3 regions of the Lysinibacillus sp. FSL P4-0201 genome follow, and region 1 is predicted to be linked to each of the others. Evidence: riboswitches for the same ligand, from Rfam matches in the RefSeq annotation. Region 1 holds a riboswitch; each other region holds the start of a gene.
What was found. Region 1 has a riboswitch for S-adenosylmethionine ahead of metA (homoserine O-succinyltransferase). Riboswitches for the same ligand answer to the same signal wherever they lie in the genome.
Positions count from the first base shown of each region.

Region 1 (7,707 bases):
CGCCTGTCCTAATAAAGGGACCTTGTCTACTGAAATCACCCAATCCACTACAAAGGTGAAAGGGTCATTTAAAAACGGGAAACCGAAAATCGATGTCCATATTAATGTAGAGCAGAATGTTGGAGAGGTCGAATGTGATATCGATCTTACCAAAAATAAATCGATTGATTACGTTAATAAAAAAACAGCCCAGGGTATTGATGACCGCATTGAAAAAACAGTAGAGAAAATTCAACAGCAATATGAAGTCGATGTTTTTGGATTTGGGGATGCCCTACATCGGGCAGATCCAAAGCAGTGGAAAAAAATTAAGGATGACTGGACTTCCATTTTTCCAGATTTAGCAGTGGCTGTTCATGTAAAGGTAACAACCCAAGGTTCAGGTACGATGCAAAATTCATTATTAAACAAGCCAAAGGAGGAGTAATGAGATGGTACTAGCAGTAGCTATCTTGATTATTGCAATCATTGTTGCTCTTGTTTTTATTCCAAAGCTAAAAAAGCAACAGGATAGAAAAGCCATTATTGTATTCTCCTTTTTGCTATTTATTGGAACGGCTTTAAATATGGGGATTGCCCTTAAAATCCATATTCCTAGCCCATTAGATTTGATTACCTTTATCTTCACACCGATTAGGGATTACATTGTGTCATTCACAAAATAGAAAGATGGACTGAGAAACGGAGGGTAGCTTGATGGAAAAAGAGATAATTAGTTCAAGACAGTTTACAATCGTTACCTTTCTCTATTCTATCGGTACAGCGATTTTAATTATCCCTTCGAGTATTACTGGTGCCGCTAAGCAAGATGCTTGGATAGCGGCAAGCATTGGTGTTCTGCTCAGTTTACTGGTTCTAAAATTATTTTTAACACTGGCCAATCAAACACCGTCCCTAAACTTTATCGAGGCCAATGAAAAAATTCTTGGGCGTTTTTTCGGGAAAATCACAGCGATTTGTTTCCTGATTATGACCTTTCTTTCGGCTGGAGAATTACTTTATTTTATCGGTATTTTCATGAAAACGGAAGTTATGCCAGAGACACCGACATTAGCATTTGCCCTACTGTTCAGTATCCTTATTATGTATGCCGCTTATTTAGGGATTGAGACCTTTGCCCGTTCGGCAGAAATCCTCTTCCCATTGTTTATCTTTATTTTTATTTTTTTCGTCATTAGTATTACCCCTCAAATTACATTTGAGAATATTCAGCCTCTACTAGAAGCGACCAAAGCATCTATGTTTTATAGTATTGCACGCTTTATGAGTATCTTTTCCTTTCCATTAATTGTATTATTGATGCTCTATCCTACTGGCGTCAATGTACAGCCGTCTGCACAGAAAGGGCTATATATTGGGGCAATCCTTGGCGGAATCGTCTTAGTTACGTTGATTGTCCTATCAATTCTTGTATTAGGTCCTGAAAACACTGCATCAAGGACATTTCCTAGCTATGCCTTAGCGCAAAGAATATCTATAGGGAATTTTTTACAGCGCATTGAAATCATTATGGCATTTATGTGGATTACGTCTATATATATTCGTACATTTATGTATTTCTATACGACCGTTGTTGGCCTCGCACAAATTTTAAAGATCAAGGATCATCGCCCACTCATTATACCGATGGGGATAATTGTTATTGGACTTTCTCAAATTGTTCATCCAGATATTGTGCATTCTACTAATTATAATAATGAAATTTGGCCAATCTTTTCCTTTATTTTCACCATTTTATTACCTATACTTTTGTTGATTGTGGTAGTTATTCGCAATCGTAAATCCAAGGCTCAAAATAACGAAACACCTCAGCAGGAAACAGAAAATGACAATCAAAAAGTCTAATTTCTTCTAAGCTAGAAAAGAAATTAGACTTTTTATTAATTAAATATGATATTCGATTTCATCTACAAAATCCCATTCATATGGTGTTTCTTGGTAAACATAGTAGTTCAACCAGTTAGAGAATAATAGATGCGTATGGGCACGCCATGTATTCATCGGCACTTGTGTCGGATCGTCATTCGGGAAGTAGTTTACAGGAACGGCGATATCTATGCCCTTCGCCACATCGCGACTGTATTCATCGGCTAGCGTTGTCGCATCATACTCTAGATGCCCCGTAATCATAATATTTTTATTATCTTTTGATTGTACAATAAATACCCCAGCATCCTCTGAATAGGATAATAATCGTAGATCTGGATGATTGCGAACCTCGTCAATCGAAACAGATGTATAGCGTGAATGGGGCGCAGTAAATAAATCACTAAAGCCACGTACCAAATCTACAGTTAAATCTGTAATCACATGGGAATAGACGCCTGAGCATTTAGCAGAAAGCTCAACCTTCCCAATGCCATAATGATGATACAATGCAGCCTGTGCCCCCCAACATATATGTAGCACGGATGTCACATTCTTTTTAGACCAATCCATAATTTCTGAAATTTCCTGCCAATAGTTGACCTCTTCAAAAGCCATTTTTTCTACTGGCGCACCAGTTATAATCATACCATCATAGCGTCGGTGTCGAATCTGATTGAACGTTGTGTAGAAAAGCTGCAAATGGGATTTACTCACATTTTTAGACTCGTGTGTGGCTGTATTCAAAAAGGTAATATTGACTTGTAATGGTGTATTCCCCAATAAACGTAATAATTGGAGCTCTGTTTTTTCTTTTTCAGGCATTAAATTTAATATTAATATATTTAATGGACGGATTTGCTGTGTTTTCGCACGATCTTCTTCCATGACGAAGATTTTTTCCTCACGTAAATGTTCTCCAGCTGGTAAATTTTTCGGAATATTAATTGGCATCTTGCTTTCCCCTCTCTATAATCACTCTCTTTTAGCAAATCTTGCTTGCGTAGGATGCAACGAAATTAAAAAATCCTCCTCATTCCATACGAGATAGAATGAGAAGGATTTTTTTCACGTCCACTCTTATCTCTCAAAGGAAAAAATCCTTTGCTGGAATTAGCACCTTTCTAACAATTGTTAGAGGTTGCTGAAGCGTCATCGGGCCAAATCCCTCAGCTTCTCTTGATAAGATTATTTAATTATCTTGAATTGTAACACGAACTAGTTAGAATATCAATAATTCATAGAATATTTTGTGATTCACGCGCATGTTTCTCGGTCATTTGATGTACACTAAGCTTGCTATCTGTGGGGTTTCTACATTTAAAATTTATGGTAAACATGCCGTAATTATGTTACCATATACTTTTAGTAAGAGAGAGGAACGTGAATAGTTTGATTAAAATTGAATTTCCAAAACCAGATCTAGTAATCCGTCAACGTGAACAAGATTTAAAACCAGGTGATGTGCCGATCACACCTTACTTTGGTTTTATTGACTTCCATAAAATCACACGAGATAAAGGCGGCATTTTCTTATTCTATAATGACAAGAATGAGCTATTGTTTGTTGGGAAAGCACGTAAAATTCGTCAACGTATTAAAAAACATTTCGAGGATAATGTATCTCCGATGAAAAACCATCGTGATGAAGTGTTCAAAATTGAAGTCTATGAAGTAGAAGATCCAATGGAACGTGAAATTTACGAAACATATGCGATTAATACTTTCCGCTCTAAATATAACGTAGACAAAGTCTTTTATTAGACATCACGTAAAGAAACCGAAATCTCATTTCTAAAGGGATTTCGGTTTCTTTTATCACATAATGGTCATACGATCAATTGGCGTACTCTGACCGTTAATTCGCAAATCAATGGTATCCAGCTCAGGATTCTTGACGGTGACTTTAAAAACATAGGGTTGTGCCTCTTTCCTTTGCTCGCTGCCTTCTTCTAACTGGATAATAAGCCTATTTCCCTCAGCTGTAATACTTGCCAATACATTCCCTTTTGAATAATAAACAAGGTAATATGGAGCATCCTTTTCATGCAATAGTTGTATTCTGTCATTAGAAACGATATTTTTTTGGACATTATCTGGGACAACCGTTAGCTCATGAATCGTTGGTGGTTCGGTAGGTGGTGTAGCATTACAGGCTCCTAGCATTAGTAGGCTTATTAAACCTAGCAACACGAATTTTTTCAAGTTCCTCCCCTTCCTTATACGACTATTCTAAGAAAAAAGCTTTACGTTCCTTAGCAATCCAGTCTTCTAACTCCTGATCATCACGTTTTACTAACCGATTGATGAGCACATCATGCCATATATAATCCTCTAACAAATAAATATGAACTGGATCATTGGTGATAAAGGCCGTCTCTTGGGTAGATGGAGAATGACCATAAATCATTTCCTGACCATCTATCGATAAGATAAACCAATGCGGTGTAGACGCTTTTTTTGTATAATGTGTGGCTCTATGCTGGTCAATTGAGGCGAGATGCTCTCCTACATACAACGTAATGCCATGAACAGGAACATGCAGCGCCACCTCTTGCAAATCTTCACGTAAGGCATCATACATATCTTCCCACATCGACAGCATCACTTTTTTCTTCGCCTTCTTTAGAAGTGACTGACAATAGTTGATAATGGATTCCTTGCCCTTCAGCATGACCACTTTAGGCTCAGCTTCCTGTACTTTTTCCTCTAATTTCTCTAATTTCCCGCTTATAGACGTAAAATTCGACTCCCAGCGCTGTTGCATTTGCTGTAAGAACACAGACACAGGCATTGCCGAATAGGTCGTTTGTTCTGCGGTCTCTTCTTTTAACACGATGCCCTTTTCTACAAGGATATTTAAAATATCATACACTCTTGCACGTGGTATGCCAGAATTTTTACTAACCTGATAAGCACTGACATGACTTTGCTGAACAAGTGCCGTATAGGCCTTCGCTTCATATTCTGTAAAACCCATTTCTTTCAGCTGGGTGATTAATTCCTCCATGTAATCCCTCCATTATCTTTATTATAGGCTACCAATGTGAAGATTTGCCAATGAAAAAATGGGGTTTACAGCGCAAATAAAATTAGTTACTATTTCAGTAGTAACTAATTATAAAGAGGTGTCATATGTTGTTTGAAATCGATGTACATATTCTCATACTATTAATTTCTTTTGGATTTCTGGCGGCTTTTGTTGACTCAGTAGTGGGAGGGGGCGGTTTAATTTCACTACCAGCCTTACTATTTGTTGGGCTCAATCCAGCTGCTGCGGTTGCCACGAACAAACTAGCAGGAGCTATGGGCTCGCTCACTTCCTCTATTTCTTTCTATCGTTCTGGCCAGCTGGACATTCGCTCTGTCCTCAAATATTTTCCATCAGCATTTATCGGATCATTATGTGGTGCTTGGACTGTGCATCTGATTAATCCAGCATTACTAAAGCCATTAATGCTTGTTATGCTGGCGGCTGTTGGGGTATATACGATCCTTAAAAAGGATTGGGGTGCCGTCTCTACCGTAAAAAATCTATCTAAAAAACATTTATTTTTATTTATGCTGCTATTATTTGCTATTGGTTTTTATGATGGATTTCTTGGTCCTGGGACAGGGTCGTTTTTAATCTTTAGCTTCTTACTGGTAGGCTTTGATTTTTTAAAGGCGGCTGGTAATGCGAAGTTTTTAAATTTGGCGAGTAATGTGGCTGGTGTTTGTATGTTTGCTTACTTAGGTCAAATTCATTATGTTTATGGTCTAGTCATGGGCATTGCGCAAATTGGTGGGGCTATGCTTGGCTCACGGATGGCAATCAAGAAAGGAAGTGGCTTTGTCCGCACGCTATTTATTGTCGTTACAATGACATTACTTGCGAAAAATGCCTATGATTTTATGATGCATTAAAATAAACGCCACAGAATTTGAAATCTGTGGCGTTTTGGCGTTAAATCATAAGCTTTTCGTTTTTAAATTTATGACTAGTGGACAAACTGACAATCACAAAAATAAAGAAGGATGCGACAATTGGTATCGTGACTGTATGCATACCCAAGACAGAAGGATAAAACCGATCAATCATAATATACAACAACATGCCTGAAATCATTGACGCAATCGCTCCGTATTTATTCGCTTTTTTCCAATACAATCCTAAAACGACTGTCCAAATAAAGACAGCCTCTAGTCCACCGAAGGCAAATAAGTTCAACCACACTAATAAATCAGGTGGATTGAGTGCAAAGATGACAACGGCTAGGCCAATGACTGTTGTTACAATAAAGCTTGCACGCTTTATCTCTGCATCACTAGCTTTCGGCTTCATATAATTTAAATAGATGTCTTTGACAACTGTAGAGCTGACAAGCATTAGTAAAGCATTAACCGTAGACATTGTCGCAGCCATTGGTGCAGCTAAAACGATTCCTGCTAAAAATGGCGGTAATACCTTCAATGTCAGGAGCGGCATGACTTTATCACCAATCTCAATGCCCGGTAAGACAGGTCGGGCTAACACCCCAATTAAATGCATGCCAAACATGATTGTCCCTATGGCAATCGTGCCAATAAGAATCGCTTGATGCATACTTTTGGAATCCTTATAGCTCATCGCACGAACCGCAATTTGCGGAAGTCCTACAACCCCTACACCAATGAGAATCCAAAATGTTGAGACATACAGAGGCGTTAAATCTCCTTGTGCGCCAAATGGTGACACAAAGTCAGGATTTTCAGCGACCAGTGAGGCCATTATATTGTCGATGCCTCCACCTGCCACAATCGTGCCGATTAATAAAATAATTGTACCAATCACCATAATTGAACCTTGGACCGTATCTGTAAGTGCAACCGCACGAAAGCCTCCGATAATCACATATACTAACACGGAAATCGCAAAAATAAACAGTGCTGCTGTGTAGCTTAAGCCAGTTAATGACTCAATTAAGCGTGCACCCCCAACCCATTGAGCCATCATAGCCGAAAATAAGAAAACAATGATGCTAATGGCTGATAAAATAACAATGACATGGCTTTTGTAGCGTTCACGTAAAAAGTCGATTAACGTAATGGCCTGGTAACGACGAGCAATAATGGCGAATTTTTTCCCTAAAATCATGAGTACAAAATAACCTGCTGGTAGCTGAGCCATTGCCAGTAATACCCACCCAAGTCCTTTTGTATAGGCTACACCCGGTCCTCCGATAAAACTACTCGCACTGCCATATGTAGCAATCATCGTCATTGCAAGGATAAAACCACCCATTTCACGACCACCTAGGAAATACTCCTGCAGGAATGAATTAGAGGAGCGGACATGCTTATTGGCCCAAATACCGATTCCAAAAATAATAATTAAAAATAATAGCAATGGAAATACAACTTGCCAATGCATTAGCGATCCACCTCCTCATCATCGAATGGTACCTCTTTGAAAAAGAGTTTCATCACAATCCAGATAAGAAGGATCATAAAGCCTGTCCCAGCGATACAGCTATAGAAAAACCAGGCAGGAAAACCAAATACATACGTATAATTTCTTGGATCTCCTGAACCTAATCCATAGGCAAAGCCAAACCAAATCGCAAAGTTGACTAGGACGAGTCCAATTCCGATAAGCGCCTCTCGATGCGCTATTTTAAAGCGTTGATCTTTCACATGTAATCCCCCTAACCTACTCTATTTTACTGATATGTCGGTCTGATGGGAAGAGATGTGAGTAAATAAGGATAAGTTATATGGAAATGATTTTGTTATACTAAGTAAAAGGTAAGGAGAAGAAAGTTGCTTGATCCTGACGTTTTTCACACAAACCTAACTATCCCTCACAATTATGTAGACATC
Region 1 is NZ_CP151995.1:2,484,364-2,492,070, forward strand. Features, by position in the region: gene MKY76_RS12395 (Ger(x)C family spore germination protein) at 1-427, shown strand, start outside; gene MKY76_RS12400 (hypothetical protein) at 432-665, shown strand; gene MKY76_RS12405 (endospore germination permease) at 697-1,845, shown strand; gene metA (homoserine O-succinyltransferase) at 1,885-2,820, opposite strand; SAM riboswitch class I at 2,944-3,055, opposite strand; gene MKY76_RS12415 (nucleotide excision repair endonuclease) at 3,259-3,630, shown strand; gene MKY76_RS12420 (hypothetical protein) at 3,685-4,071, opposite strand; gene MKY76_RS12425 (TrmB family transcriptional regulator) at 4,094-4,876, opposite strand; gene MKY76_RS12430 (TSUP family transporter) at 5,002-5,772, shown strand; gene panF (sodium/pantothenate symporter) at 5,813-7,258, opposite strand; gene MKY76_RS12440 (YhdT family protein) at 7,258-7,521, opposite strand.

Region 2 (7,707 bases), 1.9 Mb from region 1:
CGTTTCGTGCTTTCTAAATTATAGACAATACCTATGTTTGCAGCGGTAATGCCTAGCTTACTCTTAGGCGTTGCTATTCTAAAATCACAAGCATTTGCTAACTCTAAGCCACCACCAATTGCTAAGCCCTGAATCATAGCAATTGTCGGGTGTGGAAATTTATAGAGAGCATCGATCGCCTTTAGAGCCAATTCATTATAGGCTTTAGCATTGTCTGTAGCATAACGAACATCTAAAAACTCGCTAATATCTGCACCGGAAGAAAAGGCTACTTCATTGACACCGCGAACAATTAAAAGTTTGATGGAAGAATCTATACGGAGCAGCTCTAGTTGGTCTACTATGGCTTGAAACATTGCCCTTGATAAAGAATTCCGTTTATCCGGGCGGTTTAATACTAACGTTGCAATATAGCCATTTTTCTCTACATAAATTTCGTTTGTCATCTTCATTCTCCTCTTAATCTTTTTTCAACTTCGCGGCGAAGCGGTTACCAATGGATTGAATGCTCTGCACAAGGATGATTAAGATAAAGACAGTTGCATACATCACATCAACCTCATAGCGCAAATGACCATAACGATAGGCAAGGTCACCTAAACCGCCAGCACCAACCATTCCTGCCATTGCTGTTGCACCAATTAATCCTATTGTGGCAATTGTTAAGCCTAAAATAATAGATGGTCGCGCTTCACGTAATAGGACATGCCAAATGATATGGCGACGTTTAATACCCATGGCTGTGTAGGCTTCTACTACTCCGGAATCCACTTCTAAAAGCGCAGATTCCATCAGCCGTGCAATATAAGGAGCTGTGTAAACAACTAGTGGAACGATTACACCTTTAACACCAATTGTTGTACCTACAATTAACTTGGTAAAAGGTAAGATGAAGAATAACAAAATGATAAATGGAACAGAGCGAACAATATTGATAAATAGATTAAAAAACTGATAGAAAAATTTATTTTCAAAGGATTGTCCTGGTCGTGTTAAAACGATTAATAACCCTAATGGAATGCCAATCAGAATGGAGAAAAATAATGAAATTCCGACCATTTGAAATGTTTCGATAATTGCTTTGCCAATAACATCTGACCAGTCTGTAAAGAAGCTTTGGATACTACTCATTGAACGCACCTCCTAATTCTTCCACTGCCACGCCATTTTCTGAAAAATACGTTAACGCCTTTTGGACAATCTGCGTTTCGCCATGTAAATGCACCACAATATTGCCGACAATACCGTTTTTTAATTCAATAATATTAGCTGTTAAAATATTTGGTTGCACATCATATACCTTAGTGACTTCTGCTAATAATGGCTTACCAGTACTTTCACCAAGGAATGTTAAACGGATTACACTTCCTGAAACATTTAATTGCTCAATAAGAGAAGGGGATAAATTACGTTGTGAAATTGTATTCAAAAACTTTCGCGTTGTAGGGTGCTTCGGTTTCGCAAAAAGTTCAATCGCTGTGCCAAATTCCACAACTTTCCCTGATTCTAGAACAGAAACCTCATCGCAAATTTTTTGAATTACATTCATTTCATGTGTGATGAGCAGAATCGTAATGCCTAATTCACGATTAATTTTTAACAACAATTCAAGAATGGCTTCCGTTGTCTCAGGATCAAGTGCACTTGTTGCTTCGTCACTAAGTAAAATCTCTGGTTCCTGTGCTAAGGCACGTGCAATAGCCACACGCTGTTTTTGACCACCTGAAAGTTGATTTGGGTAACTATCTAGTTTATCTGTTAAACCGACAATTTCAGCATACTTAGCTACTCGGTTTTTTACTTCCGCCTCTTTATAGCCTAGTAGCTTTAAGGGAACTGCAATATTATTGTAAACTGTTGCTGTTTTTAAGAGATTAAAGTGCTGGAAGATCATCCCGATTTTTTGGCGTGTTTGACGTAATTCGTGAAGAGAAAGGGTCGTAATGTCTACATTGTCTATCACTACTTTTCCTGCTGTAGGACGTTCTAGTAGATTAACGCAACGAATGAGTGTACTTTTACCAGCACCACTATAGCCGATTACACCATGAATTTGTCCCCTTTTTACGTGAAGGTTGATGCCATCCACAGCTTTTATGATGCCTTTTTTCGATTTAAATTCTTTTGAGATATTTTGTAATTGAATCATGCGATTGTTTGCTCCTTTCTCAACCTTCTAAAAAGCAAGAATCTGCTCGTCTTCCCATTGGGGAATTTCAGCAGATTCTTCGGCTTTATAGAAGCTTTCTGAACATATTACCAGCTAGGGATTACAGAACCTTTGAATTCCTCTTCGATGAATTGACGCACTTCGTCAGATTGGTAAGCCTCAACGAACTTTTTAATTGTTGGATCATTTTCATTTTCAGCACGTACAACAATATAGTTCACGTATGGAGAATCAGTAGATTCCAATAAAATAGAGTCATCTTTAGGGTTAATGCCAGCCTCTAGTGCAAAGTTTGTATTAATAGCTGCTACATCTACTTCACTAAGTTGTTTAGGAATTTGAGCTGCCTCTAATTCAATGAATTTTAAATTCTTTTTGTTTTCTTCTACATCACGGATCGAGGCTGTTAAGTCTGCACCCTCTTTTAACTTAATATAGCCAGCTTCCTGTAAAACAAAGAGGGCACGTGCTCCATTCGTTGGGTCATTTGGTAAGCCAAACGTTGCACCGTCAGGAATGTCATCAAAGGATTTATATTTTTCTGAGTAGATACCCATTGGATTTAAAATCGTCTTGCCCACTGGTACTAAATCTGTATCATGGTCTTTATTAAATGTATCTAGGAAAGGCTCGTGTTGATAGCTGTTCGCATCAAGATCACCTTCAGCTAAGGATGTATTAGGTAAAACATAGTCAGAAAATGATTTTAGTTCTACTTCTAGCCCATTTTCTTTTGCTACTTTAGCGGCTACTTCTGCAATTTCTTCGTGTGGACCAGAAGTGACGCCTACAACGATTTTCTTTTCATCAATTCCTTCAGCTTGGCTTTTACTATCTTCTTTAGAGCCACAGCCTGCTAAAGCTGCTACTAATGTTAAACTTGCTAAACCTACTAAAAATTTATTTTTCTTTTTCATGAAAATACCTCCAAGATTGTTTTTATCGGTTTTTTGAAAATAAAAAAACTCTCTTACAAATTAAGAGAGGCTCATGAAAAGATGTCCTCTCTTATCTATCAAACGAAGATCGTTTGCAGGATTTAGCACCTTCCTATAAAAAGGAGGTTGCCGAGCTTCATAGGGCCAGTCCCTCAGCTACTCTTGATAAGAGATTTATAATATTTTTTTGTAATTCCGATAGAACTAATATAATTTATAGGGTATAGTAAGTCAATAAATAATTTTTAAATTTTTTATATAATTATAATATTTCGACGCAAAAGAGGGATAACAATGTCTGTAAGAGTTAATTATGGTATAGGTTCATTTGGTAAGGTTATTAGTGCTCGTTTTCTAACGGGAACAGATATCATTGAAGGGATTGAAGCGCTTTGCGAAGAGAATAGCATAGAGTCAGCAACAATTGTAAGCTGTATTGGCAGCTTTCAAAAAAGCAGCTTTGTTTATTTAGTGCCAGATGCAACAGCTCAAATTCAAGTTCGTTTTAGTGATGTGATTGAAAAAGAGGGACCATTAGAATTTATTCAAGGTTCAGGTGTGGTGTGTAAGCGAGATGGTGGATATGAGACACATTTCCATGGTTCTATGAGCGATCAATGGGGTGTTGTATCAGGTGGGCATTTAATAAAAGGGGGCAACCCTGTTATTACTGCTGACATCGTGTTGGCAGAGGTACAAGGGATTCAACATATTCGAAAATGGGATGATGAAACAGGTCATGTTCAATTTTATCCATTAGAAAATGGTTTAGGGCAACCAAGGAAAATTGAAAAATAGTAATAATCCTGTAGCTAGGGATAGCTACAGGATACGGCGTCATTATCTTTTAAACAATTGTAATTGCTCGATTCTATGGATTGCTTCATGTAAGCGCTCCTCACTAACCAGCAATCCTACGCGTACATAGCCTTCACCATATTGACCGAAGCCATTACCTGCTGCTACAGCGATATCAGCTTTTTCGAGCAAAAGATCAGCAAACTGTTCACTTGTATAGCCTAGTGGTACAGGGAGCCATGCGAAGAAGGAGCCTTTTGGAGCCGTAACATGCCAGCCAATTCTTCGAGCTTCTTCAATGAGTACATTGCGGCGACGCTCATAAGTAGCTCGTAGTTCATCCGCACATTGTTGGGAAGCCGTCAGTGCTACTGCTGCGGCTTGTTGAATGGCAGGGAATTGACTACAAAACAGATGATCCTGAATTAGATTAATAGCAGCAATAATCTCGGCATTCCCTACAGCGAAGCCTATACGCCAGCCAGCCATATTATAGGTTTTCGATAATGTATACATTTCAACTCCTACTTCTTTTGCACCCTTTGCTTGAAGGAAGCTAACTGGTTTATTACCGTCAAATCCTATTGCCCCATAAGCAAAATCATGTGATACGATAATATTGTGCTCCTTCGCAAAGCGAATGGTCTCTTCAAAAAACGCAAGTGATGCTGTACCACCTGTAGGGTTGTTCGGGTAATTTAAGTAAAGAAGCTTTGCTTTTTCTTTCACTTCATCAGGTAATGCATGATAATCAGGTAAGAAATCATTTTCAGCAAAAAGGGGCATTACTTCAAAATTGACGTCTCCTAGTACAACACCTGATAGGTAATCTGGATAGCCAGGATCTGGTAAGAGCATCGTGTCACCAGGGTTTAACACAGCTAAAGGTAGCTCAACTAGACCAATTTTTGTTCCACCAAGAATCGCTACCTCTGTATCTGGATTTAGTTCTACCTGATATTCACGTAGATAAAAGTCCGCAGCAGCTTGGCGTAATTCAGCGAGACCTCTAAAAGGTGAATATTTGTGGTTTTGAGGATTTTCAGCTGCTTCCTGTAATGCTTGAATGATGTGAATAGGCGTTGGCTGATCGGGATTTCCTTGCCCAAGGTTAATGACATCACGCCCTTCTTCTAGAGCCAAGTTTACTTTTTGAACGAGTGCTGCAAAAAATTGAGTGGGTAGTTGCTGTAGTTTTTTAGAGAATTCCATGCATGATCACCTTTTTCAGAATATAATAATTATTATTGAAGAATATGAAGCAAATAGTATTACTTTTTCTGTTAATTGTCTAGAGGAGGAATAGAGATGAAAATCGGTTGTATTCAATTAAATGTTGGCTTTGGCAAAGTTGAAGAAAATTTTGAACGTGCCGAGGATAAGATTCGTGAAGCTGCAAAAAATAGGGCAGAAATCATAGTGTTACCTGAAATGTGGAATACAGGCTATGCTTTAGAGAAACTGCCTGAGCTAGCAGATATCAATGGTGAGCGGACAAAGACCTTTTTGGCTAAACTTGCTAAGGAACTTGATGTACATATTGTAGGGGGCTCTGTTTCAACAAAGAAAGGCGATAAATTTTATAATACGATGTATACCTTTGATCGTAATGGAGAACTTGTTGGGGAATATAGCAAGGCACATCTTTTCCGTTTAATGGACGAGCATCTTTACTTGGAAGCAGGGGATGAAATGAATCGTTTTGCTTTAGATGATATTGAAGCTGCTGGTGTCATTTGCTATGATATTCGCTTCCCAGAATGGTTACGTGCACATGCATTACAAGGAGCAAAGGTATTATTTGTACCAGCGCAGTGGCCAACTCCAAGGATTGACCATTGGAAAACGTTGCTACAGGCTCGTGCAATTGAAAATCAATGCTTTGTCATTGCAGTAAATCGTATTTCGAAAAAGGTAGAAAATTTTAATGGGCAGTCTATGATTATTCAGCCTTGGGGAGAAGTATTATGGGTAGGTGCTGAGGACGAGGAAGTAGCAGTGATCGATGTAGACTTTTCTATTGTCGATGAAGTACGTGGAAGAATTCCTGTTTACGATGATCGTAGACCTGGATTGTATCACGATGTAGTTGTGAAAGGGTAATAAAGGGCACGCTTAGGAGGGGAGTTAACCTTTTAAGCGTGCCAACTTTTTTCTAGCTCTTATCCTCGATTAATGAATTGGCTAGTAGCATAAATTCAAGTGTAATGCGGTTATGCCCGTTCATAAAATTTTTACCAAGTAAACTTTCAAGCTTTTTTAAGCGGTGATAGAGTGTTTGACGAACAATAAACAATTGATTCGCTGTTTGCTGTTTAGAGCCATTTGTTTGTAAATACACCTGCAATGTTTCGAGAAGCTTACTATTATATTTTTCATCGTATTCAATAACGGGCTGTAAATAGTCGTAAATCACTTCCTGTAAATCCACCTGCATTTGTAATTTATAGATTAAATGATATAAATGCAGATCATCATAAAAGAACGAGGACGTTTGTACTTTTCGACAAATATATAAGGTTTCCAGTGCAGTTTGATAGCTTTTAGGAATTTCATCCACATCACAAACGACCTTCCCAATAGCTATCTGATAACCTTGTGCCTGCTGCTTTTTATAAAATTCAGTTTTGACCAAAGAGGAAAACATGTTGTTTAACATATCACGAATGGCTTTACTATCTTTTGTATGCAGTAAAATAAAAATAACATAGCTTTTTCTTTCAAATAAAAATGGAATAAAGCCATGTTGCTCAAAGAGATTACGATAATAAAGCTTACTATAGACTACATCCTCCTGTGCCTTTGTCAACGTATTAGGAGAAGCCAAAATAAAGACAGTGCCACTGGATTGTGTATAGTTAGTATAATGTGTAACGATAAATTTATAGATTTCCTCCTTAGATAGTTTTTGATCAATCCAATCAGCTAAAATCGAAGCATCCTCAATATTCTTTTTTTCCTCAATATAGAACTCTCGCATTAAAAGCTGTGCCAACGCTGTTGCCGTGCGATCTAATATTAATAATTCAAATTCGGAGAAAAGCCCATCTTCTCGATAAATTGATAAATCAGCATAATGTTGATCAAATAGAAAAATAGGCTCATGTTTAAATTGCTGAGACGATGTATTCAATGTTAGGAATTGCTGCCGCTTTTTATGAGCCATATTCGGGAAAAAGACAGGTTCTCTTCCCTTAATGGAAAACATAATTTGTATTTTCAATTCATTAAACATATTTTGTAAAATATCGTCCGTATTTTGTCCCAATACTGCATTTTTGTTCAATGTTTGTGAGTAAGCTTCTAGTGAAGAAATCAATAGATATTGCTGATTGATAATTTGACTATGTAAATCCTGTGTAATACGAACAAAAGGAACTGCTTCATGGAAAACAATAATAGGAAACTGGTGGCGGTTGGCAAGTGTTAAAATCGCTTCAGGTACTGCTTGAATAGAGGTGCCATATTCAATACAAAGGGCTGCACAATTTTTTTGAATGATGGCTTCTATAAAGGATACAAAGTCCTCAATACTATGTTGGAGACTAAGCCCTGTAGTTAATACTAACTCTTCACCAACTAAAAAATTATCAACATGTATGATTTCTAGTACATGTGCCCATTTAACGCTCCTTGTTAATCCCTCATGACCTGCAACTACCTCTGCATTTTGAAAATATTTATTCTGTAAAACGTCTAGTACTTTTAGTTGAAATGGGCTCATTTTTGCCCCTCCTTTTGACATGCGTGTCAGTGGTTAGAATTCAATAATTTCTGCTTGGTGCTGAGAATTTACTCATA
Region 2 is NZ_CP151995.1:545,489-553,195, forward strand. Features, by position in the region: gene MKY76_RS02690 (enoyl-CoA hydratase-related protein) at 1-446, opposite strand, end outside; gene MKY76_RS02695 (methionine ABC transporter permease) at 460-1,131, opposite strand; gene MKY76_RS02700 (ATP-binding cassette domain-containing protein) at 1,124-2,149, opposite strand; gene MKY76_RS02705 (MetQ/NlpA family ABC transporter substrate-binding protein) at 2,257-3,087, opposite strand; SAM riboswitch class I at 3,176-3,280, opposite strand; gene MKY76_RS02710 (PPC domain-containing DNA-binding protein) at 3,403-3,906, shown strand; gene MKY76_RS02715 (pyridoxal phosphate-dependent aminotransferase) at 3,949-5,118, opposite strand; gene MKY76_RS02720 (carbon-nitrogen family hydrolase) at 5,215-6,009, shown strand; gene MKY76_RS02725 (PucR family transcriptional regulator ligand-binding domain-containing protein) at 6,062-7,630, opposite strand.
Region 2: another riboswitch for S-adenosylmethionine. It lies ahead of MKY76_RS02705 (MetQ/NlpA family ABC transporter substrate-binding protein); the one in region 1 lies ahead of metA (homoserine O-succinyltransferase).

Region 3 (7,707 bases), 740 kb from region 1:
ACTCATTATGTTCACCTACCATCTGTGTACTAAAACAGTTTTATACTAAAAATTACTATATATCTTGTGTTGTGATTAGTAAAACGAATGTTTATAATGAATAGGATTAAAAAAATTCATGTATATAGAGGGATTGCGGATGAGCTTAGTGAAATATGAGATTTTAACAAAGGTGGCAGAGGTGGCAAGCTTTACAAAAGCAGCTGATGCGCTAGGGTTAACACAATCTGCTGTGAGTCATGCCGTGTCGAGTTTAGAAAAAGAGTTTGGCTTTGCGCTCATTCATCGAAGTCGTGTGGGTGTGACATTAACGAGTGAGGGACAAACAATGCTAAGGGCAATGCGTCAGGTTTTGGATGCTCAGGAATTATTGCAACAGGAAGCAGCTCACATTCATGGCGTGACACGAGGTAAGGTTCGAATTGGTGTGATATCGAGTATTTCTTCAAATTGGATGCCAGAAATTGTTCGGATTATGGATAATCAATTTCCAGGGATACAGGTGGAGTTACGAGAGGGAGATTACTATGAAATTGAACAATGGCTTTTAAGTGGTGAAGTAGAAGCAGGATTTTTGAATGGTCAAAAGTCAGAGCAATATCAGTTCACTGAGCTCCAACAAGACCCATTATTATGTATTGTTTCGGATAAAAGTCCATTGTTTGATAAGACAGAAATTGATATCGTAGATTTAGAGGATATGCCATTTATTATGACTTCCTATAAAGGGACAAATGATGTCAAGGTGCTATTAGAGCAATATCATGTTAAGCCGAATATCCGCTTTGAGCTTTCCGAGGAGGTAGGGATTCTTTCCATGATTTCTCATCATTTAGGGATCAGTATTTTACCTCAGTTGGTTATTCAAAATTTACCGCCAACATTGAGGGCGATTCCATTAAAGCAAGGTGGCTACCGAACGATTGGTATTGCCATGAAACACCATGCTTCTCCCGTCACAAAGAAATTTGCAGAGATATTAAGTGCTTGGCTAAAAGAACAAAACAGCTCTCTAAAATAGTGGCTATTGAAGCCTATCCTTACATTACGTTAAAATAGTATTTGTATATATTTCAGAAAATAGGTGAGTGTATGGGGACATTACAGGGCAAAACCGTACTCATTACAAGTGGGGGAACACTTGAAAAATGGGATCGTGTACGAGGTCATACGAATTTATCAAAAGGCACAATGGGGTGTTATTTAGCAGAGGCGGCGCTGGCTGCTGGCGCTAACGTAGTATACATGCATGGTTACTTTGCACAGCTTCCAGAAAACCAAAATGATATGACATTGATACAATTTGAAGGCATAGAGGATTTAGGACAAAAGGTGCGTCATGCAGTTCAACAACAACATGTCGATATCGTCATTATGGCGGCTGCGGGCTCTGATTGGGTCATTGACAAAGTATATGATCAATCAGGTAATTTAATGGAGGAAACGGGGAAAATGCCTTCTGACGAACCACCTATTATTCATTTTAAAAAAGCACCAAAAGTATTAGGTCAAATTAAGGGATGGCAACCGAATGTAACGTTAGTAGGCTTTAAACTCGAAGCAACGAATGATGAGGAATTCTTGTTAGCTCGTGCCAGACTGCGTATGGAAACAGCCAATGCACAATTTATGGTAGCAAATAGCTCTCAGTCTTTATATGGGGGGGATGAACCTCATTGGATTGTACCTGCTGATGGACAGCCTCTTAAAGTAATGGGTAAGCAAAAAACAGCAGAAGCTTTAATGATGTATTTACAAAATCAATAAATGTGAACTGTGTAGAGAAATATTTCTACACAGTTTTTTCTTGTCTAAAAGGTTAGCATCCTATAATATTTACTTAACGGTCGGTAAAAAAGGAGGGTAATAATGGGAAATAAAGAACAAACTTTTCACAAAATTATAGAAATTGCTTATGGGATGTTTGCGGAAAATGGATTTGAAAAAACAAGCTTAGCAATGATTGCTACAGAGGTCGGTATTTCAAAACCAGCCATTTACTATTATTTTCAATCAAAAGATCAATTAATCGCTTTCATATTTGATGAATTGTACAAAGAAATTCAACATGATGTCGCTGTGGATTATAAAGAGCTTTCTTCTGCTAATTTTAAGGAGGAATTACTTAAGCTAGGCTATAAATCTATTGAGGCACAGGACAAGGACCCTTATTTTAATAAAATATTTAATCAATATGTACTATTAGCGGCCCGCGATGAAAACTATAAAAGACAATTAGTAGAGCTAGAAACCAGCTTTTTAACGAGCTTTGTTGCTATCCTACGATATGGCGTACAGCTAGGCGTGCTAGAGGATACTCCACATATAGAAGCGAAGGCACAGATGCTAGCCCTCGTCTATGATAATATCGGTAATTTCATGTTAACAGGCAACCAATTGAACTATAGGGCTATTTGGAAGGAGGCTGTACATAGCGCTATCCAAGGGGGCAAAGATGACAAAAAGAAATGATGATCGGCGCATTGAAGGTCTTGATTTTGCAAGAGCTCTCGCCATGCTTGGCATGTTCATTGTCAATTTTGGCGTCATAACAGGTTCTACAACGAATGGTTCAACATGGTTAATTGCCTTCCAACATCTTTTCGAGGGACGTGCTTCGGCCGTATTTGTCATGCTAGCAGGAATAGGGACAGCTTTAATGACTCGTCACGCTAGAGAGACTAAGGACCCAATGCTTCTTCGCGAGAATCGACTTACTTTGTGGAAGAGGTCATTTTTGTTATTCGTGATAGGGATAGTACTATATGCGGTCGGTTGGACAGGAGATATATTACATTATTATGGCGTGTATATGTTTGTTGCCGCATGTTTGATTGCCCAATCTCAGAAAAGGATGATGTTCATAATCGGTGTCATCCTCATCCTTTCACAATGGCTTCAAATTCAATTTAGTTACCTTGCTGGTTGGCATCCAACATATGTGCTACTAGAGTATCTTGATTTTTGGACACCAGCAGGATTTATAAGAAATTTGATGTTTAATGGCTATCATCCACTATTCCCCTGGATTTGCTTCTTTCTGATAGGTATGGTAGTGGGCACATTAGATTTAACAAATCATACATTAAGAAAAAACTTACTGGTGATAGGTTTATTGTTAGTCATCATGACTGAGACTTGTTCAACGTTATTCATTAAGATGACAACCATTCATTTATTAGATGTAGAGAGTGCATTGTATTTATTTGATACAGGACCGATTCCACCGAATATGATGTATGTCCTATCTAATTCGGCTTCGGCTATTGTCATCATTGTTGGCTCCATCTATCTTGTAGAGACATGTAAAAATAAAGTTATTCAATCTTTCATATTAACAGGACAAATGTCTTTAACGCATTATGTTGGCCATGTTTTTATAGGCATTGGAATACTAATTGTTTGCCAAAAGCTGGAGAACCAAACACTTGCTTTTTCCATGCTGTATGCCTGCTGTTACTTTTTAGGATGTGTCTTTGTTTCTGTATGGTGGAGGGCTAAACATCATCGAGGCCCACTTGAATTCATAATGAGGAAATGGAGCTCGTAATAAATTAATGGATTGCCATCTATTTCTCACTGACTAGGCATAAAATACTTTAGGTTTAGGGAGTCTTTTAATCTAAACGACATATTGCATAGTATTCAACTAGGTTTTCTAATATTTTGTATTGACATTCCTATAGCGGAATTATAGAATTATTTTCAAGAAACGCAGTACTCTTATCAAGAGAGGTGGAGGGACTTGGCCCAATGAAGCCTCGGCAACCGAAAAACAGGTGCCAAATCCAACAGATGGTGTCTGAGAGATAGGAGGGGCTATCAATCAGTTTGATGCGTTGGCCTCTTTATGAACAATAAGGAATAAGAAAGAAGGGGTGTTTCGTATGGCTCAGTCAGTAAAAGTAGATGATAAGAAACTAGAGGCAATTGCGAAGGCGATTCAAAATCTTGAATTTGGTGAAGTGCATATTACGATTCAAGATGGTGTGATTGTGCAAATTAATAGGCTTGAAAAGCAGAGATTTCCGCAGAAAAAATAACAATGATTTCAGTAGAACTTATGTCAAACGGCCACCTATAAGCATGAAGGATTTCCTGTGCTTACAAGTGGCCCTTTTTTTGTGTAAAGGCTAGCTATAAAAGCTTTTTGGTATGGGACCGATATGACGGCGATGATAAAGCAAAGGCTCTTTTTGAGCATTTGTAATGTCTACGACCTGCCCAATAAAAATGGTATGGTCGCCAGCATCGATTTGCTGAAATGTTTTACATTGTAAATTAGCTGCTGTATCATGTAAAATCGGTAGTCCTAAAGAGGAAGTTGACCATTTTGCTTGTGCAAAGCGATCAGGGATTTTACTGGCAAATAGTGTACATAAATGCTCTTGATCACTCGCTAAAATATTGACCGCAAAATTTGGCGCAGTCGTGAAATAAGGATGGAGCTGAGATTTTTTATCGAGTGACCATAAAATAAGGAGCGGGTCGATTGAAACAGATGCAAAGGAATTGACGGTTAAGCCAATCGGTTTTGTGTCATGACATGTCGTGACAACTGTTACACCTGTAGGATAATTACCTAATGCCAATTTAAAAGCAGCTACTAAATCTGTCATTCAAATCACCTCTTTATGAAATTAGTGAACGGAGTTTGTAGGTAAACGAAACTTTTTTTCATATCCTACTAGTAACTCCTTTTCTTGAGTAAATTTTAAACTAATCAAACATACAGGTAAAGGTAATGGGGAAAGAAAGGGGAATGGCCATGACTTTATATTTTGATCATTTGGTTCATCAAGTGGAATCACCAGAAAATATAAAGGTTTTCTTCAATAAACGAAATGTCCATACAGTGAATGGTGGGCAGCACACGATGTGGGGGACTTATAATACGTTAAGCTACTTTGGCTTAAGCTATATTGAACAAATTGCTATCTATGATCGTGATTTATTTGAGCAAGCGGCACAATACCCATATTCCCTACATTATACGTTTAAACGTGATCAAGAGCGCCAGGGATTTTCTCGAATTGCTCTGCGCACAAAAAATATTGAGGAAGAGGGTCGACGCTTGCGAGCATTGGGCTATGAAGTATATGGACCAGATGCATGTAGCAGAACAAGACCAGATGGCACTGTGGTAGAATGGAAGCTACTGCATTTTGGTAAGCCAGATCTGCCAATTGATTTTCCATTTTTGATTGAATGGGCGGAGGAAGATGAAGAGCGTTTGGTTCAATTAAAGGCAAGTGGTGCCATTGATGTCAAACAGGCTATAACGATGGAATCCGTCCAATTCTACGTCAAGGACATGCAGGCAACAGTTAAGCTGTGGCAAGAGGTGTTACAGCTACCAGTGCCTACGCAACATGAGCAGTATTTGTCACTACAGCTACCGAATATGCGCTTAGATTTCTATGAGGAAGAGAGCGCGATGACAATGACACTTGGTCATGTCAAAGAGGGACCATTTGGTGTGACATTAAAGGATCCTAAACGAACAAAGGAAACTTTAGTTTGCCCTGGTGCTTTTTATTGGATAAATCGATAATGAGAAAAGGCTGGGCCATAACTAACTGGGACCTTCATAAAGCTGAATAATCTTTAAATTAACAAACATGATAAAAAAACCGAACTATTCCAAAACACTTCGTAAGCGTTTTAGTGGATAGCTCGGTATTTTTATGGGCTGAAACACTGTTGCTCCAGCCTCTTTACATAAGTATTGAAAAACCATCAATAGAATTTCTGATGCTGGCTACTTGCTTTCCTGTGGATTTAGCGTTACAGAGGAGACCCTGGAGCGAAATCACCCCAACCTTGCTAAAAAAAGTTTTAGCTAGTGACATGATCTTTAATTCAACAATATGGAAAAATCCACTTCATCAGAGAAGTGGATTTTCGTTGCCAATTATTATTCAATTGTCATTTTTCTCGGTGTTTCTGTACCTGTATACCAATCAAATTCAATTTCAAATGAATGCTTGTCGCCCTTTTTTGTATAGGAGTATTCGATTTTGAGCTGTTCACTTGGGCTGACAACTGTTGGCTCTGTGTCTTGAACAAAAGTGAATTCACCATTTTCTTTAAGCTTTTTTGCAATCGTTTCCAGTGTTGCTGCAAATTCTGCTACACTTTGTCGTTCTTTATGCTTCAAAATAACTTCAGTCATGGGTTTATTTTGTTTTTGCATCGAAATCCCTCCTTACGTATTGTTACTTCTATTATAACATGGAGGGGGCATTCAGCTTATAAAACAATACAAAAAGCGGATGAAGGAAACGATGCATTTCCTAATCCGCTGCTAATCTGGAACTACACGGATAGTCCCATTACGCTTATAGTTTTACAACATTTGATGCTTGGGGTCCACGATTGCCTTCCACAACATCAAATGAAACCTTTTGACCTTCTTCAAGTGTACGGAAGCCTTCCTCCTGGATGCCCGTAAAATGAACAAATACATCTTCGCCATCATCACATTCAATAAAGCCATAACCTTTTTCATTATTGAACCACTTTACGATCCCCTGTTGCATAAGCATTCGCCTCCAATGCGCTTGAATGTAAAATAAAGTTAAATAAATGGTGCACTCATTGAGAAAATGTGAAAAAATTGCATTTTCTCTTAGAACATACAGGAATTGAACAAATAAGTCAATTGATTGACGAAATGCTTGCATATCTGGCTTTCTTTTTTTTCACAATTAAGACTATAATGGAAATGAACAACATAGAAAGTAGGATGCCAAATGACAACGAAAAATCAACCATTATCAGATTTAGAAATCGCTAGTCAAGCAGTGATCAAACCTATTACGGAAATTGCCAATGCTGCGGGTATTCCAGAGGATGCTCTTGAGCAGTATGGACGCTACAAAGCAAAGATCGACCCATTAAAAATTACTGCTCAGGGCGAGGATGCAAAGGTAGTATTAGTATCAGCTATTAGTCCAACCCCAGCTGGTGAAGGAAAGTCGACTGTGACTGTTGGACTAGCAGATGCCCTTCATCAATTAGATAAGAAGGTGATGGTCGCATTACGTGAACCATCATTAGGTCCAGTCATGGGCGTAAAAGGTGGCGCAACTGGCGGAGGTTACGCACAAGTTATACCAATGGAGGATATTAATTTACATTTTACTGGCGACCTTCATGCGATTACAACAGCTAACAATGCTTTATCCGCATTTATTGATAATCATATCCACCAAGGAAATACACTTAACATTGATCCACGACGCATTATTTGGAAGCGTGTCATGGACTTAAATGATCGTGCCCTTCGTAAGGTAGTGGTGGGATTAGGTGGTCCTGTTCAAGGCATGCCGCGCGAGGACGGCTTTGATATAACGGTTGCCTCTGAAATTATGGCGGTATTCTGTTTAGCAACAAGCATTGAGGATTTACGTGAGCGCATCGCTAGTATCGTGATTGGCTATACTTTCGAGCGTGAGCCTGTCTTTGTACGTGATTTACAGGTAGAGGGTGCCTTAACACTATTATTAAAAGATGCCTTTAAGCCAAACCTAGTTCAAACATTAGAGGGAACACCTGCTATTATCCATGGTGGTCCATTTGCGAATATTGCCCACGGCTGTAATTCCATTATGGCGACACAAACCGCTCGTAAGCTAGCTGATATTGTGGTGACAGAAGCGGGCTTCGGCTCTGATTTAGGTGCTGAAAAATTCATGAACATTA
Region 3 is NZ_CP151995.1:1,742,148-1,749,854, forward strand. Features, by position in the region: gene MKY76_RS08480 (DMT family transporter) at 1-6, opposite strand, end outside; gene MKY76_RS08485 (LysR family transcriptional regulator) at 140-1,021, shown strand; gene MKY76_RS08490 (phosphopantothenoylcysteine decarboxylase) at 1,093-1,767, shown strand; gene MKY76_RS08495 (TetR/AcrR family transcriptional regulator) at 1,870-2,472, shown strand; gene MKY76_RS08500 (heparan-alpha-glucosaminide N-acetyltransferase domain-containing protein) at 2,456-3,550, shown strand; SAM riboswitch class I at 3,721-3,816, shown strand; gene MKY76_RS08505 (YezD family protein) at 3,888-4,043, shown strand; gene MKY76_RS08510 (flavin reductase family protein) at 4,134-4,619, opposite strand; gene MKY76_RS08515 (VOC family protein) at 4,769-5,554, shown strand; gene MKY76_RS08520 (amphi-Trp domain-containing protein) at 5,918-6,196, opposite strand; gene MKY76_RS08525 (cold-shock protein) at 6,342-6,542, opposite strand; gene MKY76_RS08530 (formate--tetrahydrofolate ligase) at 6,756-7,707, shown strand, end outside.
Region 3: another riboswitch for S-adenosylmethionine. It lies ahead of MKY76_RS08505 (YezD family protein); the one in region 1 lies ahead of metA (homoserine O-succinyltransferase).